DNA from 2 places in the Halomonas sp. A3H3 genome. Region 1 is predicted to be linked to the other one. Evidence: predicted binding sites of a transcription regulator. Region 1 holds the regulator's gene; the other holds the start of a gene.
What was found. The regulator sigma-54, encoded in region 1, starts transcription at its own class of promoters, with help from an activator protein. The targets are predictions, from matches to a motif close to TGGCACNNNNNTTGCTNT.
Positions count from the first base shown of each region.

Region 2: the regulator sigma-54 is predicted to act here: its motif matches at 3,807-3,824, upstream of HALA3H3_RS00040 (HAD-IIB family hydrolase).

Region 1 is NZ_HG423343.1:5,103,473-5,111,561, reverse strand. It holds gene pmbA (metalloprotease PmbA) at 1-514, shown strand, start outside; gene HALA3H3_RS23255 (HPr family phosphocarrier protein) at 531-800, opposite strand; gene rapZ (RNase adapter RapZ) at 846-1,778, opposite strand; gene HALA3H3_RS23245 (PTS sugar transporter subunit IIA) at 1,866-2,336, opposite strand; gene hpf (ribosome hibernation-promoting factor, HPF/YfiA family) at 2,341-2,649, opposite strand; gene HALA3H3_RS23235 (RNA polymerase factor sigma-54) at 2,747-4,159, opposite strand; gene lptB (LPS export ABC transporter ATP-binding protein) at 4,289-5,038, opposite strand; gene lptA (lipopolysaccharide transport periplasmic protein LptA) at 5,050-5,565, opposite strand; gene lptC (LPS export ABC transporter periplasmic protein LptC) at 5,577-6,146, opposite strand; gene HALA3H3_RS23215 (KdsC family phosphatase) at 6,147-6,689, opposite strand; gene HALA3H3_RS23210 (KpsF/GutQ family sugar-phosphate isomerase) at 6,742-7,728, opposite strand; gene HALA3H3_RS23205 (ATP-binding cassette domain-containing protein) at 8,056-8,089, shown strand, end outside.
Region 2 is NZ_HG423343.1:5,443-12,717, reverse strand. It holds gene HALA3H3_RS00065 (DUF6916 family protein) at 1-195, shown strand, start outside; gene HALA3H3_RS00060 (GNAT family N-acetyltransferase) at 219-719, opposite strand; gene HALA3H3_RS00055 (FlgO family outer membrane protein) at 805-1,335, opposite strand; gene HALA3H3_RS00050 (hypothetical protein) at 1,400-2,065, opposite strand; gene HALA3H3_RS00045 (OmpA family protein) at 2,276-3,286, shown strand; gene HALA3H3_RS00040 (HAD-IIB family hydrolase) at 3,938-4,855, shown strand; gene HALA3H3_RS00035 (glycosyltransferase family protein) at 4,916-6,136, shown strand; partial or broken gene HALA3H3_RS00030 (methyl-accepting chemotaxis protein) at 6,293-7,275, opposite strand, start outside.

The DNA.
Region 1 (8,089 bases):
CGGTACACCATTGTTTCCCGACTGGTTTAGTCTCGAAGAGCGGCCAATGGAGATTGGCGCCACGGCAAGCTCACCGTTTGATGGCGAGGGCGTGCAAACGCGCAATAATCGCTTTATCGATCAGGGACGCATTGCCAGCTATATGCTCTCTTCTTACAGCGCTCGTCGTCTCGATATGCAAACCACGGGCAATGCCGGTGGGGCACGTAACGTGCGTTTAGCAACGCCACTGCAATCACGCGAAAGCTTGTTGCAAGAGATGGGGCGGGGTATTTGGGTGACTGAGTTGATGGGCCAAGGTGTCAACGGTGTGACCGGTGACTATTCCCGCGGTGCAGCAGGTTTTTGGGTCGAAAATGGAAAGGTGCAGTACCCGGTCGAAGAGTTCACCATTGCTGGAAACCTGGAGCGGATGTTTGCTGGCTTAGTAGGTATTGGCGATGACACTGATACCCGTGGCAGTGTTCACACGGGTAGCTGGTTGATTGATGCCATGACCGTGGCGGGGGACTAACAAGTCAAGCGGCGGCTTACTGATCCTCCTCAAAGCGGGCGTCGAACAGCGCTTGAATCGCTTCAAGCGCCTGTTCGGCGTCATCGCCTTCGGCGGTGATTCTAAGCTCGGTGCCACAAGGTGCGGCAAGCATCAGCAGTGACATGATATTGGCGGCGTCGGCGGCCTGTTGCTGTTTGTAAACGCGTATGTTTGCCGTGAACTGTTGGCCGCATTTGACCAGTTTTGTCGCCGCGCGAGCGTGTAGCCCGCGTTGATTGGTAAGTGTAAGTATGCGTTCTGGCACCCTGGTTCCTTTTCGCCGAGTGGTGTCATTAATGGATAGACGCGCTTAAGAGGTCTCTGGCCGCTCGTTAGGTGTGGAAGCGCTGACGAGGGGAGCGGCCAACTGTTCGCTTATGGTGTAGTGCAGACCCAGTTCGCGGTGGCGAAGTTGAACTTCGCCCATGCTAGGAGTCAATTTTTCCGCTAACTTCTCGGCCATATAGACCGAGCGGTGCTGGCCACCAGTACAGCCAATCGCGATAGTCATGTAGCTACGTTGGCTATTCTGGTAAGCGGGTAGCCAACGCTCTAGCCAGGCCAAGATGTCGTCGCTCATGGCATCAACAATCGGATAGCTGTTCAAAAAAGCCACGATTTCCGCGTCGCGGCCAGTGAATTGGCGCAGCGTTGGATCCCAGTACGGATTTGGCAGGCAGCGCACATCGAAGACCAGGTCGGCGTCTAACGGTACGCCGCGTTTATACCCAAACGATTCCAGCGTTAGCGTCAGCTTGTCGCGCCGCTGATGGGCTACTTGGTCGGTAATGCGACGGCGTAAATCGTGCACCGATAATCGTGATGTATCGATCAATAGGTCGGCCAGATCGCGAATATCCTCTAGCGTCGTCTCTTCTTTATTGATCGCCTCTTCCAGCGTCATTTCGCTATCGCGGGTCAGCGGATGACGGCGACGCGTTGCTGAGTAACGCTCAAGCAGTATGCGCGCATCGGTGGTCAGGTAAATAACTTGAAAGTCGATTTTACGCTGGCGCAACTCGTCTAATAAAGAGGGCAGGCGCTCCAGAGCTCCCGGCAAATTGCGGGCATCAATACTCACCGCTAAATGTGCTCGGTCGCCCTGGTCACGCAGTTCATCCACCAACGACCCCAGCAACATAGCTGGGAGGTTATCAATCGCGTAGTAGCCAAGATCTTCCAGCGCTTGCAAGGCGATAGATTTACCTGACCCGGAGCGGCCGCTAATGATCACCAGTTGCATAGAGTCTCTCTTTGCTTTGATCAAGCTGCGTTGAGGGTGGTGAGCGGATAACCTGCTGTGATCTGCCCTGAACAGGGTTTCAGACCCTTAGGCCGCTGATTGCTCGCGAATTTTGGCGGTAATCAGCTCAAGCAGTTCGCGCTGGCTGGCTGCTTTACGCAGTTGCTGGCGCGTGTCCGCATCATTCATGATGGTCGCTACCTGACCCAGCAGTGAGAGATGCGTGTCATCTGCCTCTTCGGGTACCAACAGGACAAACACCAGATCTACCGGGTCGCCGTCGATAGCGTCAAAATCGATCGCTTCAGCCAGTTTCAAAAATCCAGCGATAGGGGCGTTGCAGTGGGGGCTACGCGCATGAGGAATAGCCACGCCGTTACCAATACCCGTACTACCTAAGCGCTCGCGGCCGATTAAACGGCTAAACACTTCTTGGCTGTCCAGGCTGGGGATATTTTGGGCGATAAAGGTGCTGTAAAACTCCAGCACCCTTTTTTTGCTGCCCCCGGGGACGTCGAACAGAACGCGTTCCGGGGGGAGTATGGTTTCCAACGTCATTGAATTAACGCACACCGGCGCCTTGGGCGCGAGCTTGTGCTTTTTCCTTGTGTTTAACGAGTTGACGGTCGATTTTGTCCGCTAGTGCGTCGATAGCGGCGTACATATCACTGTCTAGGGCTTCCGCATGTAAGTCAGCACCTGCGGCGTGCAGCGTACAGGCGGCCTGCTGGCGCTCTTTCTCCACTGATAAGGTGACTTGCACCGTAGTTATATTGTCGTAATGGCGCTCTACACGCTCAAGCTTTTCGTTGACATAGTCACGCAAGGCGTCAGTCAGTTCTACGTGATGACCAGTGATATTTACTTGCATTGACGTGCTCCTTATCCATCGGACTGTACTTCGATTGTAACCCTTTTTGCCGCGTTGCAAAGCCCTTGTCGAGAGTTTCCCTGAAACGTTAACGAAGTTAGCGCAAACGACGCCGTTCACTGGAAGAGGGAATGCCCATGGCTTCACGGTATTTCGCCACCGTACGACGCGCCACTTGAATCCCTCCTTCGCCTAATAGCGTCACTAAGCGGCTGTCTGAAAGCGGCTTGCCGGGCGGCTCCTCTTGAATCAGTTTCTTGAGTCGTGCACGGATGGCGGTGCTGGAGTGGCTGTCGCCATCTTGACCGCTCACCTGGCTTGAGAAAAAGTATTTGAGTTCAAACACACCACGGGGTGTATGGATATATTTTTGCGTCGTTACCCGTGAAATAGTCGACTCGTGCATCTCCACGGCTTCGGCAATGTCGGCCAGTATCAGTGGTTTCATGGCTTCTTCGCCGTGCTCTAAAAAGCCAATCTGGCGGGTAATGATTTCGCGACCAACACGCAGCAGCGTATCGTTTCGGCTAGAGAGGCTCTTGATCAACCAGCGCGCTTCCTGCAAGTGCTCTTTGAGAAACTGGTTGTCATCGCTTTTATCCGCACGCTTAATCAAGCTGGCGTAGTCGGGCTGAATGCGCAGCCGTGGCAGGGCCTCGGGGTTGAGCTCTAAATGCCAGCCTTCATTATCGTGGCGGACGACTAGATCGGGGGTGACATAGCTGTCATCGGTGTCGCCGTAGGCGCTGCCTGGGCGTGGGTCTAGGCTGCGAATAAGCAGGATGACATCGGCCAGCTGTTCGTCGTCGAGCCCTAGACGGCGTTTCAGCAGACGCATATCGTCTTTGCCAAGCGCTTCGAGAAACTGCCGCACCAAGCGGCGGGCGGGAACCAGCAGTGGCGTATCATCGGGGAGAGCTGCGAGCTGCAGCATCAAGCACTCACGCAAGTCACGGGCAAATATGCCGGTCGGCTCAAACTGCTGGAGCTTGAGTAGAATGGTTTCCACTTCGCGCTGGCTTAGCCCGTCAATGCCCTGGGCACGAAGCCCTTCACGGATGTCGTTGAGCGGCTGGGTCAGGTAGCCGTTGGCGTCTAGCGCGTCGATTAAGCTTTCCGCGACAAGCTGCTCGCGAGCGCTAAAATCGGTCATGGCGAGTTGCCACAGCAGGTGGCCATGAAGGCTCTGCCCGGCTGCCTGGCGCTCAAAGTCGGGGCCTTCGCTGCTGCCCCCCTGGCTTCCCATATCTTGATAGGTATCTGACCAGTCGCTATCTACCGAGAGCTCAGTAGGGATGCTCTCTGACCACTCTTCTTCCTTAGGCTCGCTGACAGCCTGTTCACTAAATTCATCTTCCTGCTCCAGCATGGGATTGGCATCGAGGGCCTGCTGAATTTCTTGACGAAGATCCAGCGTAGAGAGTTGCAGCAGCGCAATGGCCTGCTGCAACTGGGGCGTCATGGTCAGCTGTGTGCCGATACGCAGTTGGAGAGAAGCTTTCATGACCATCTGAGAACCACTCGTTAATCAGAATGCTCCACCCTAGTGCGAGTGAGTGCTTGGCGCAAGTGCAATAAGCATGCCATTGGTCGTAAAGTTGTTTTAAAGCGCTATTTAGGGGTGATTAAGGCAAAAACATTACAGGCGAAAATCGGCGCCCAAATACACATCCCTTACTTTTTGGTTGGTGAGAATCGAGGCGGGCGAGCCACTGGCGATGATTTGCCCATCGCCGACGATATAGGCGATATCGCAAATGTCTAGTGTTTCACGCACGTTGTGATCGGTGATCAGCACGCCGATATGGCGCTGTTTCAGTGCACGAATGATGGTTTTAATCTCACCTACCGAGATGGGGTCAACGCCCGCAAAAGGCTCATCGAGCAGAATAAAAGCGGGCTCTGTGGCTAGCGAGCGGGCTATTTCTACACGCCTGCGCTCGCCGCCCGAAAGGCTCATGCCCAGGTTGTCGCGAATATGGGTGATATGGAAGTCTTCGAGTAGCGCTTCCAGGCGCTGTTCGCGATCGCTGCGGTTAAGCTCTTTGCGGGTCTCGAGTATCGCCATAATATTCTCGGCAACCGAGAGTTTGCGGAAAATAGACGCCTCTTGAGGTAGATAGCCAATCCCCGCGGCTGCGCGCTCGTGCATGGGGGCGCGCGTTAAATCCACATCGTCGATACCCACCTTGCCAGCGTCGGATTTGACCAGCCCAACAATCATATAAAATGAGGTGGTTTTGCCCGCGCCGTTGGGGCCCAAAAGGCCAACGACACTGCCTTGGGATATCTCCAGATTGATGTCTTTGACCACTCGGCGGCGTTTGTAGCTTTTAGCCAGGTGGTGGGCATAAAGGGTTTTGATCGGCGCAGTGTCAGCAGTGGCCACAGCTAGGCTCCCTATTGTTCAGGCTGAAGGGTCATGCGTATGCGCTGGGGCTCGCTGCCATCAACGTCAGAGCGCGCTTGAATCACTTCTCGGTCAATAAAATACTCAAGGCGACCGCCACTAAAGGTGTCCTCTTGCTGGGTCAGTTCGGCTTGGTCGATCAGCTCTACGCGACGCTCGGCGACGTGATAAATAATCCGCCGCGCCCAGCCTTCCGTGGGGCCTTCTTGCCCTTCGCCTTGATGGCGCAAGTAGGCGCGCTCACCGGTAGCGGTGGCTGTCGAGAGTTCGCCCGCGTCGTTGCGTTCGATCTCTACCCGCTCGCCGCGCAGCTGCATTTCGCCTTGGCGAATGTCCACATCCCCAGTATAAACAGCTGTGCCTGCCCGCTGATCAAGATCTAAACGGTCGGCTTCCACTTCCACTGGGGCCTGGGAAGATGAGTTGGTTTGGGCTAACACTGATAAAGGTATCGCTAAACCGAACAGTGCAGTGTAGAGCAGGGCTGGGGAAATCATGGCTTTCATGGCGGTTCCTATTAGCGTTGTGTGGCCGGGGGGTGCGTGCCGCGCACATTATCCGTTAAGCGAACCTGGCTGGTGTTAAGCCAAACGTCCATACGTGAAGCGCTCATTTGCTGCGGCGGTTGCTGCATCAATACCGGTGTGTCACTCCAGGCATGCTGCTCGAGGCCATCATAGTGCAGTAGCTCGGTATCTAGCTGCCAGCCTTCATCTGGTGCAAACAGCCGAGCCGAACCTGACAGCAGCAGGGCTTGGGTAGCGGTGTTGAGCGTGCCTACATCGGCGCTGGCCAGCCACTGACGGTTTTCGCTGTCATACAGTACTGCCTCGGGCTCTTCCGTCCAGGTTTCGCTGCGCTGCGGGGTATGGATAAGGCGCGGTGTTTTTAGCGACTGCATGACACTGCCGTTATCCCCGAATAGGGTAATCTCGGCATTTTCCAGCACGTGGCCAGGTTCCTGAGCCTGTGCTTCGGGGTCGATGCTGGTGTCTTGAGGCCCGCGGGGGTCAAGCCATACCAGCAGAATCCCCAGCGCGATGACTAGCCCGGCTAACCAGAGGCGTACTTTAAAGCGTTTAAACATTTACGTGCGGCCGTGCAGATAGGTGTCGAGCACCGCGCCCCAGTGTCCTTGAGATTCAAGCAGCGTATCGCAGATCTCACGTACGGCACCGTGGCCACCCAGGCGTTCGGTAGTCCAGTCGGCGTGGGTATGCATATAGTCCGGCGCGTTTGGCACGGTAATGCCGACGCCGCAACGTTTGATAGCCGCTAGGTCGGGTAGGTCGTCGCCACAATAAGCCACCTGCTCTAGTTCAATATCGAGGCGCTGGCAGAGCCCGCGCAGTGTGGCCAGCTTGTCTTCACAGCCTTGGTGAACATGGTCAATGCCGAGTGCCGCCGCGCGTTGGCTAACCATGGGGGAGTCGCGCCCGGTAATCAACGCGACATGTACGCCCACGCGTTTGAGAAGCTTTAGCCCGTGGCCATCCTGGGTGTGGAATGCTTTGATTTCGATACCATCGGCCTGAAAGTAGAGGCGCCCATCGGTAAGGACGCCGTCAACATCCAGTGCTAGCAGGCGTACACGGCGGAGTTGGTCGAGTAGCGAGGCAGGTAGGGTCATAGAACCTCCATATCAATCAGTTCGTAAAGCAGGTCGTGTTGGCGCCGCTGGGTTAAATAACGCCGCTGGCGAGCAGGTCGTGCATATGTAGAGCCCCAATTGGGCGCTGTTGTTCATCAACCACCGCTAGCGCGGTAATACGGCTTTCTTCCATGATGCGTACCGCTTCGGCCGCCAGGATATCGGGGCCTATGCGCTTGCCCGGCCGGGTCATGACATCATCAACGCGCACGTCGCGCAGATTATGGAATTGATCCAGCGTGCGGCGTAGATCGCCATCGGTGTAGACCCCCGCTAATCGTCCTTCGCTATCCACTACGCAGGTAAAGCCAAGCCCTTGCCGGGTAATTTCGAGTAGTGCGTCGCGCAGCGGGCTGCCCAATGCGACTTGGGGCAGGCGTGCGCCGTCGTGCATGAGGTCTCTAACGCGTAGCAGTAAGCGCTTGCCCAAACTGCCGCCGGGGTGGGAGAGGGCAAAATCTTCAGCGGTAAAGCCGCGTGCTTCCAGTAACGCAACCGCCAGTGCATCACCCAGGGCGAGGGCAGCGGTGGTGGAACTGGTGGGGGCTAGATCGAGCGGGCAAGCCTCACGCTCGACGCCACTGTTTAGGTGCGCATCAGCGTGCTTGGCAAGCGTGGAGTGGGGCCGCCCCGTCATGCTGACCAGCGGTGTGCCCAGGCGTTTAAGCAGTGGTAGCAGAGCAGTGACTTCGGCAGTTTCGCCCGAGTTAGAGAGCGCCAGTACTACATCTGCGCGGGTAATCATGCCTAGATCGCCATGGCTGGCTTCGCCGGGGTGAACGAAAAAAGCCGGCGTACCGGTACTGGCAAGTGTCGCCGCTAGCTTGCCAGCAATATGCCCCGACTTGCCCATACCGGTCACCACGACACGACCTTGGCAGGCGAGAATTAGCTCACAGGCGCGATCAAAGCTTTCGTCTAGCTTAGCCTGAAGGCCTCCAATCGCTGCCTGCTCGATTTGTAGCGTACGCAGTGCGCTTTCACGTAGTAGGCTGGAGGGGGCGATAGGCTGGCGCATAGCGTTTTCTCTTAACAAATGAAAATATAAAAGTAGTAACCGGTAAGAATAACATCTCGACACCTCTAATAGGCAGTAATTGAGGCGACTCCCTGGGGGGCATACCCGCATCACCAGGGCCGAGAGCAGGTTTAGGCGAGGGTAAGCAAGCCTTTGCAACTTTGATAACCCTGAACAATAGGAAAGCCCATTCGTGCAGTTAATGCCTTGTAGCGTTATAGTACAATGTTCGATAATGTTTTAGAAACGCTGTTTTCTAATTGCGATAGCCGCAAGTAGGGTATGCTATACAGCTTTAGTCGCGCCTCGTTAAGAGTCAACTGATCCATGACAGATGCACCCTTTATAGAAATTGAAGAGC
Region 2 (7,275 bases), 5.1 Mb from region 1:
GTGCCGGGGGCAGGCGAAGCGCGGGAGCCTTTCGGTGTTCTTCTGTCTGGGCAGCAAGACGAGGTTGATTTTACCAGCGCCACCGGGGTCTTGCGCTTAGGCGACGGGGCAACGCTGGAAGGCGTTTACATTAACCGTGTGTTACCCCCAATGGGTGGCGACCCACGGCCCTGGTATCAACTGGTTTTTAACTAATATTTTTACTAACTAATAGTTGACTAGGGCGTTTGCGGATACCAGACCCAGCGCTCTACCGCCCCCATTAGCCTTTCAAAGCGGAAGCCTAGCTGCTGGTAAAGCTGTTTGGCATACACATTAAATGGATCGACGGAGAGGGAAACGGGGCTCATAACTTGAGCCCCTGCTGCCTGGACTGCCCTAAGAACGACAGCACCATAGCCTTTATTACGTGCTCCCTTGATCAGCGCGAGGTCGAGAATATGCACTTCGTTGGCACCGAAATCCACGGTGACACGGCCGATCTGCTCACCCTGTTTCTCGACGATATAATACAAGGCATTGGGGTAGGCGGTTCCATAACCGATTGCTTGGGCCTTAACCTGCATCTCAAGCAGCGCCTCAATCATGTCTTGATCAGCCAGCGCTAGTTGCAGGTCTTGCCGGATATCTCGATAAAGCGCTTCAAGAAAAAGATGATCTGAATCTCTAGAGGGCCGAAGTTGCAACCCATCGTTTAAGTGCCCGCCAATACCTGCCATTCGTTTGCCATTGCCCAAGGATATAAGTTGATTGAATCGCCCACCACTACAAGATAAACGTGAGCTTGCCAAAAATCGTGAGTGCTCACCAACCCCCTTGGCCCTCTAACAAGCTTCGGGTGTTGTTATTGAGCGGTAAGCGGAAATCGGCGCTGCCGAGTACCATGGCATCACCTGCTCGCACGACCCGAGCACTTACATAGACGTAGTCCTGGCCCTGTGCATAGGTGCCCATTAAAATTGAACGGGCGTTGTGCTGAGCGGTTAGGCGCTGAACTTGCCGTGATAGAATCAATTCCCCCACGCTCTCTTCGATAAACATGCTGTCGCGCATTTTGACTTCGCGTACCTGCATACCCTGGCGGGCCAGTGCGGAGGCCATAATTTCAGAGCTAATACGCCCAAGCGTAGACGACTGGCTTAGATTGTCGATGCTCACAAAAGTGGCGGCAATCATGGGGCTATAGCGCGTGAGCTCTGGATTGCTGGCAACCATCTGCTCGGCAGCGGCATGAACCAATTCAGAGAGATCGGGTTCCGGTTCGGCGGGCGTGTTGTTAGCATTGCCCAGCGCGCTGCAACCAGCCAGTAACAGTAGCGTTATGCCCATGGTCATCCCACGGGTAGCATGGCCGATAGAGCGAGCGCGCCAAGTAGTTAAAAGTGTCATCAGCATGAAATTACCACGTATCAGTAAGGGGAACGGAGGGTGTGGTAGGTGCCTGAGGCACGCGATGAGGGGCATATTGACGACGGTCACCGGCATTGATGTAGTAAATGTTGGACGAAGAGTAGAGAATTCGTTCGCCATCGATAATTTGCGTGGTCACGATGATCTCTTCGTCACCGGTGTATGTCCAACTACCGCTGGTGGTATCGGCAAGCATGCCGGCGGGGATTAATCCCAGCGCAGGTTCGCTCCACTGATTAAACGGAATCGTGGCTACCGCAATGCCCGCGGTGAGTGCGGTAAAAGCGCCAACCGGTGGGCGGATAAAGCCGCGGTCACGGTGCTCGACAACTTCGACGTCGATAGTGATATTGGCGCTGTTTGCAGTGGGGACGGTGGTAAGGTTAGCGCCCCGTGACACCAGTTCGCTGGTCAGCAGTGCGCGAAAGCCACGCCCAAATTCACCGCCACTGTAGGCGTGCAGTGCTTCACTGTCTGACTCGCTGATGTGTAAATCGCGATTGCGAACGCGCTCGCGTTGTAAAATGCTGGTAGCTTCATGGCGGGCCAGCACATCCCAGTGGTGAGCTGCCTGCATACGTTGCTGTTCGGTATAGGGGTAGGTAGTGGCGATCGGCGCTTGAGATGTGTTGGCATAAAAGCAGCCGCTAAGCATTAAGCTTGCCAGCCCCAAACTAACAGGACGTATGAAATAGGGTAATGGAAATAATCGGGGACGGGTGCGCACCTGCTGGTTCCTTTTTCGCTACAAAACGGCTTTTGATAGACTATGTGCTTTGCTTAGTTTGCCATGCCTAATTCGACGTATCTAATTCATCATACCTAGCAAGATCGGCCACGAGGTTAAAAACTTGAATGAGCGATAATGCCAATGCTTGAAGATCACCGCGGCGGTCCGCGCCATGATTCGCTGATGTCGGCCTATCATGAAAGTGATAGCGGTAGCGGTTGGATGATCAGTTATCTCGATATCATGACCTTGTTGGTGGCTCTGTTCGTGGTCATTATCGCCGCTGCAGGGCCGGTTATTCCTCAATTGAACCAGAAGGATAGTGTGAGCGAGGACGCGAGCACATCCTCGCCTACTTTGGGAGTCCCCCTGCCTGAAGCATTGGCCCAGGTAAGCCATGAGCGTGAGAGTGTCGCCCGGTGGAGCAGTGCAGGATTGAACCCCATGGCGATTAGTGCGGCACTTGGCGTGGCAGGGCTGCCCAAGCTGGCCGATCTTCCTCGACGAGTCAGCTTCGGTGTTCCACCGCTTTTGGCAGCACCATTGCCGCCTGCTGAGCCGGTTATTTCTTTACCAAAACTACTGATGCCCGCGGGCAGCGATGATTTTACATCGCCCTTAGCTGACTACATGGTGGTGTTAACCGACCACCCCCCGGCAAATGTACAAGCGGTGAGCGATGAGTCAGTAGCGGGGGCGACTGCGCTAAATCAGGCGCTTTCGGAACGCGTTGAAGAGTCTACCTATTTGCCCGACCTGGAGGGTGTTGAAGTATCGCGGGTGGCTGAGGGGATTAGCCTGCGTGTACAGGATCAACTGCTGTTTCCCTCTGCCACGGCTGAGCTAACCAACGATGGGTCGTCACTAGTGAGCAGTTTGCTCGAGACTATTCAGCGCTACGATGGCGAAGTGTGGGTGGAGGGCCATTCGGACAGCCAGACCATTAGCACCGAGGAGTTCTCATCTAACTGGGCGCTGTCGAGTGCTCGTGCCATTGCCATTGTGGAAGCGCTGGAAGCGGCGGGCGTGGATGCTGAACGCCTTCGCGCAGTCGGCTTGGCAGCAACAAAACCGCTAGAGAGCAACGCCACCGCGGAAGGGCGTGCACGTAATCGGCGGGTTGAGGTGGTGATTCATGTGGAGTAAGGGGCAGTTAATAGAGGAGTAAATAGCTGCTCAGCTATAAGGAAAATGTCATTGCGAGAAGCGCAGCGACGCGGCAATCTGATTTGTCAGTGATAGCTAACCCCGAGATTGCTTCTCTATGTTTGCAATGACGGCAACATGATCGCCACGCTTCGCTCGCGATGACATAAGAGGGGCAATGACATAGAAAAAAGCCCGCCGGGGGAGGCGGGCATTAAAGGGCTTGGCTCACTGCAGTCCACTGGCATCAGGTGAGGGGGTGTACAGGGTTGCCAGTGGGTACAATATCAGTATAGCTATTTATTAAGCGTTGCCAAGTGCGGTAAAGCTTTTTTTACTTTTTATCATCTTAGTTATCGCTAATGCTTATTCTGAAAGGGGCTGTACAAAGCGCACCGATCTGCTTCATGCACTTTTGTGGTGCGTTTTAACTGCCTCTTTTTGGTGCTTGCAAGTACTCTGATTTATTTATCCCGTCAAATTCCACGTAACCCTCTGTTGAATAGACACTTCTCTGTTTTGGCTTATTAATTGCTATGCTTTACGTAGCAATTAATAGCTGGTCATAGTAGTTAATAGCTGGCCATAGCTATTTAGGCGTTCTAGACATGACGTCTTAACGAAGCGTTAAGGCCGAAGAGAGGTAGTGCTATGCCTGAACCCGCTCGTCTTTCAGCGTCAACCCCTTCGGTTGATCCGGCTCTGCAGCCGCGGCTTGTCTTGACCGATTTAGATGGCTCACTGCTCGACCATCACAGTTATGACTTCAGCCCTGCTGCTCCCTGGCTTGCCCGCTTAAAGCAAATGGGGGTGCCGGTGGTTCCGGTGACCAGTAAAACCCGTGCCGAACTGATACTGCTGCGCGAAGCGCTAGGCCTCACGGCAACCCCATTTATTGCTGAAAATGGTGCGGTTATTGGTCTCCCCCCTGGCTGGTGTCATGCACGCTTAGACCGTCCAGACAGTGGCCGTGATGGTGTCGTTATCAAACATCCTGGTGTGGATATTGGCTTTATACGTGCCCGATTAAAGGTGTGGCGTGAACGCTTGGATATTCGCTTTACCCGCATGGGAGAGATGAGCGTAGCTGAGGTGATGGAGCTTACCGGGCTCGACGCAGTTCGCGCCCGGGATGCTCGGCAGCGGGAAGGTAGCGAACCGTTGTTGTGGGAAGACTCGGCCGCGGCCCTTGAGACGTTTCGCGCCGCTTTAGAGGGGGATGGCTTACAGCTTACTCAAGGTGGGCGCTTTTGGCATGTAATGGGGCGCTCCGCCGATAAGGGCAATGCCGTCGAGTGGCTGGTTAAACGCTTCACGGCATTAAGAGGGCGAATGCCTCTTTCATTGGGTTTGGGAGATGGGCCAAACGATATCACCATGCTCGAAGCAGTGGATCAAGCGGTCGTGATACGAGGTTGTCACGACTTAGCCGTAGAACCCCGCAACGCTTCGCTCTATCGCACGGATGCCACAGGGCCAACTGGCTGGGCTGAGGGAGTGGCCTACTGGTGGGGGCGAGATGACCGCCGTTTAGCGACGGCGGAAAAGGGCGATGCCGCTCTCCTTTGAGTACAGTTATTTGAGTCCAGTACTTTGACCCCAGTTCTATGAATCCAGGGAGGTAAGTGAATGAGTGACTTTCATCAAAACGGAATTATTACCGACTTTCACAACCTTACCCGGCGCTCGGTGGAGGCGCTTGAACAAGAGCTGTGCCAGTTTGCTCGACGACGTCCAATGGGGCTGATTCTACCGTCGCTGTTTTCGGAGCTGGAAGGGCCAGCGCTGTCGGCGATCGTCGATGAGCTGGTTAAAGTCCCTTATCTCAACGAGATTGTCATTGGCCTGGATAGAGCCGATCGCGAGCAATTTTTATATGCTCGGGAGTTTTTCTCACGCCTGCCGCAACACACGCGCATCTTATGGAACGATGGCCCACGGCTGCGCGCCCTGGATGCGGAGCTGGAAGAGCACGGTTTAGGCGCTTTAGAGCCTGGGAAAGGGCGCAATGTATGGTATTGCGCAGGCTATATGCTGTCGTCAGGGCGCTCGACGGTGGTAGGGCTTCACGACTGCGATATTTTGACCTATGAGCGTGGGCTGCTTGCGCGCTTGATGTATCCGGTGGCGCACCCCAATTTCAATTACAGCTTCTGCAAAGGTTATTACCCCCGTATTGCCGAGGGCAAACTGAATGGGCGCGTCTCACGGCTGTTAGTCACACCGCTGCTGCGGGCGCTTAAAACTGTCTGTGGGCCGATGCCCTACCTTGATTACCTGGATAGCTTTCGCTACCCACTGTCAGGTGAGTTTGCGATGCGCAGCGAAGTGCTTGAGGGGATTCGTATGCCTGCGGATTGGGGGCTGGAAATTGGCGTTTTGTCGGAGTTACAACGCAACTACTCCCTGCGCCAGCTCTGCCAGGTAGATATTGCCGATGCCTACGACCACAAGCATCAGCCGGTTAGCGAAGATGATCCTGATAGCGGCTTAAACCGCATGAGCCTGGATATTTCAAAAGCGCTCTATCGCAAACTAGCCACCCAGGGGGTTACCTTTAGCAGCGAAGACTTCCGCACGCTTAAAGCTACCTACTACCGCTTTGCGCTGGATTTGATCGAAGCCTACGACCACGATGCGACGATGAACGGCCTAAGCCTTGATCGCCACAGCGAAGAGCAGGCCGTGGAGCTGTTTGCCAGTAACCTGCTCGAAGCGGGCAATCTTTTTATGGATAACCCACGTGAGCGACCCTTTATCCCCAGCTGGAACCGTGTTCAGGCCGCGGTGCCAGATCTGCTCACGCGTATGCACGAAGCGGTAGAGCTGGATAACCAAGGTAAGGTTTAGCGCCTATTCATATATCATTGCAAGGAGCCTACTCATATGTCATTGCGCAAGGAGCCTACTCATATGTCATTGCGAGGAGCGCAGCGACGCGGCAATCTCGATCTGCGATGGCAGGTAACCCCGAGATTGCTTCACTGCGCTCGCAATGACAAGACATCAAAAATCGCTGTGCTGGAGGGCTGCACGCGGAGCCGATGACGAGGCGGGTAAATTTGCTTGTGCATGTCCCGTGCTCTGGTTAATGCGGAAGTGGGCAACCAGTTGACGCAGCTGAGCACTGAGCTGTGCGAGCGTTTGGGTGGCGTGGTTACTCTCTTGCACCAGGCCGGCATTTTGCTGGGTCATTTGATCCATCTGCGTTACCGCCTGATTGACCTGCTCAATGCCGCTGCTCTGCTCAATGGTGGCTGCAGAGATTTCCTGAACCAGTGTACTGAGCTGTTTAATGTCATCGACCATGCCATTGATCTCATCGCCGGTGTCATGCACTTGACGGCTGCCTTCCACCACTTTGCTGTCCGACGCTTCGATCAGCGTTTTGATCTCTTGGGCGGCAGCAGCCGAACGGCTGGCTAGCTGGCGAACTTCATTGGCGACAACGGCAAAACCGCGCCCCTGCTCGCCGGCTCGGGCGGCCTCCACAGAAGCATTAAGTGCCAAAATGTTGGTTTGGAAGGCGATGCCGTCAATGGTGTTAACGATGCTGCTCATTTGGGTGGCGCTTTCGTTAATCGTCGCCATGGTGGAGATCACCGTGGACATTGAGTCACTGCCGCGTTGAGCGCTGTCAGCGGTGCGTGTGGCAAGTGTTCGCGCGTGATCCGCATGTTCGGCATTTTGTTTAACCGTGGCGGTAAGCTGCTCCATGCTGGAGGCCGTTTCGGCCAACGACGCTGCCTGCTCTTCGGTGCGTGTGGAAAGCTCTTCATTAACACCCACAATCTGCTCTACGCCACTGTTAACCTGGTTTGCGCCGTGGTGAATATCGCCAATGGTATTGGCCAGGGTTTCACGCATCCGGTTGATATCAAATAGTAAGCTCTGCTGATCCTTCGGCGAAAGCTGAGTGGTTTGGGTCAAATCTCCATCAGCAATATGGCGTACTACGCTAGCTGCATAGCGTGGGTCGCCCCCCAGCC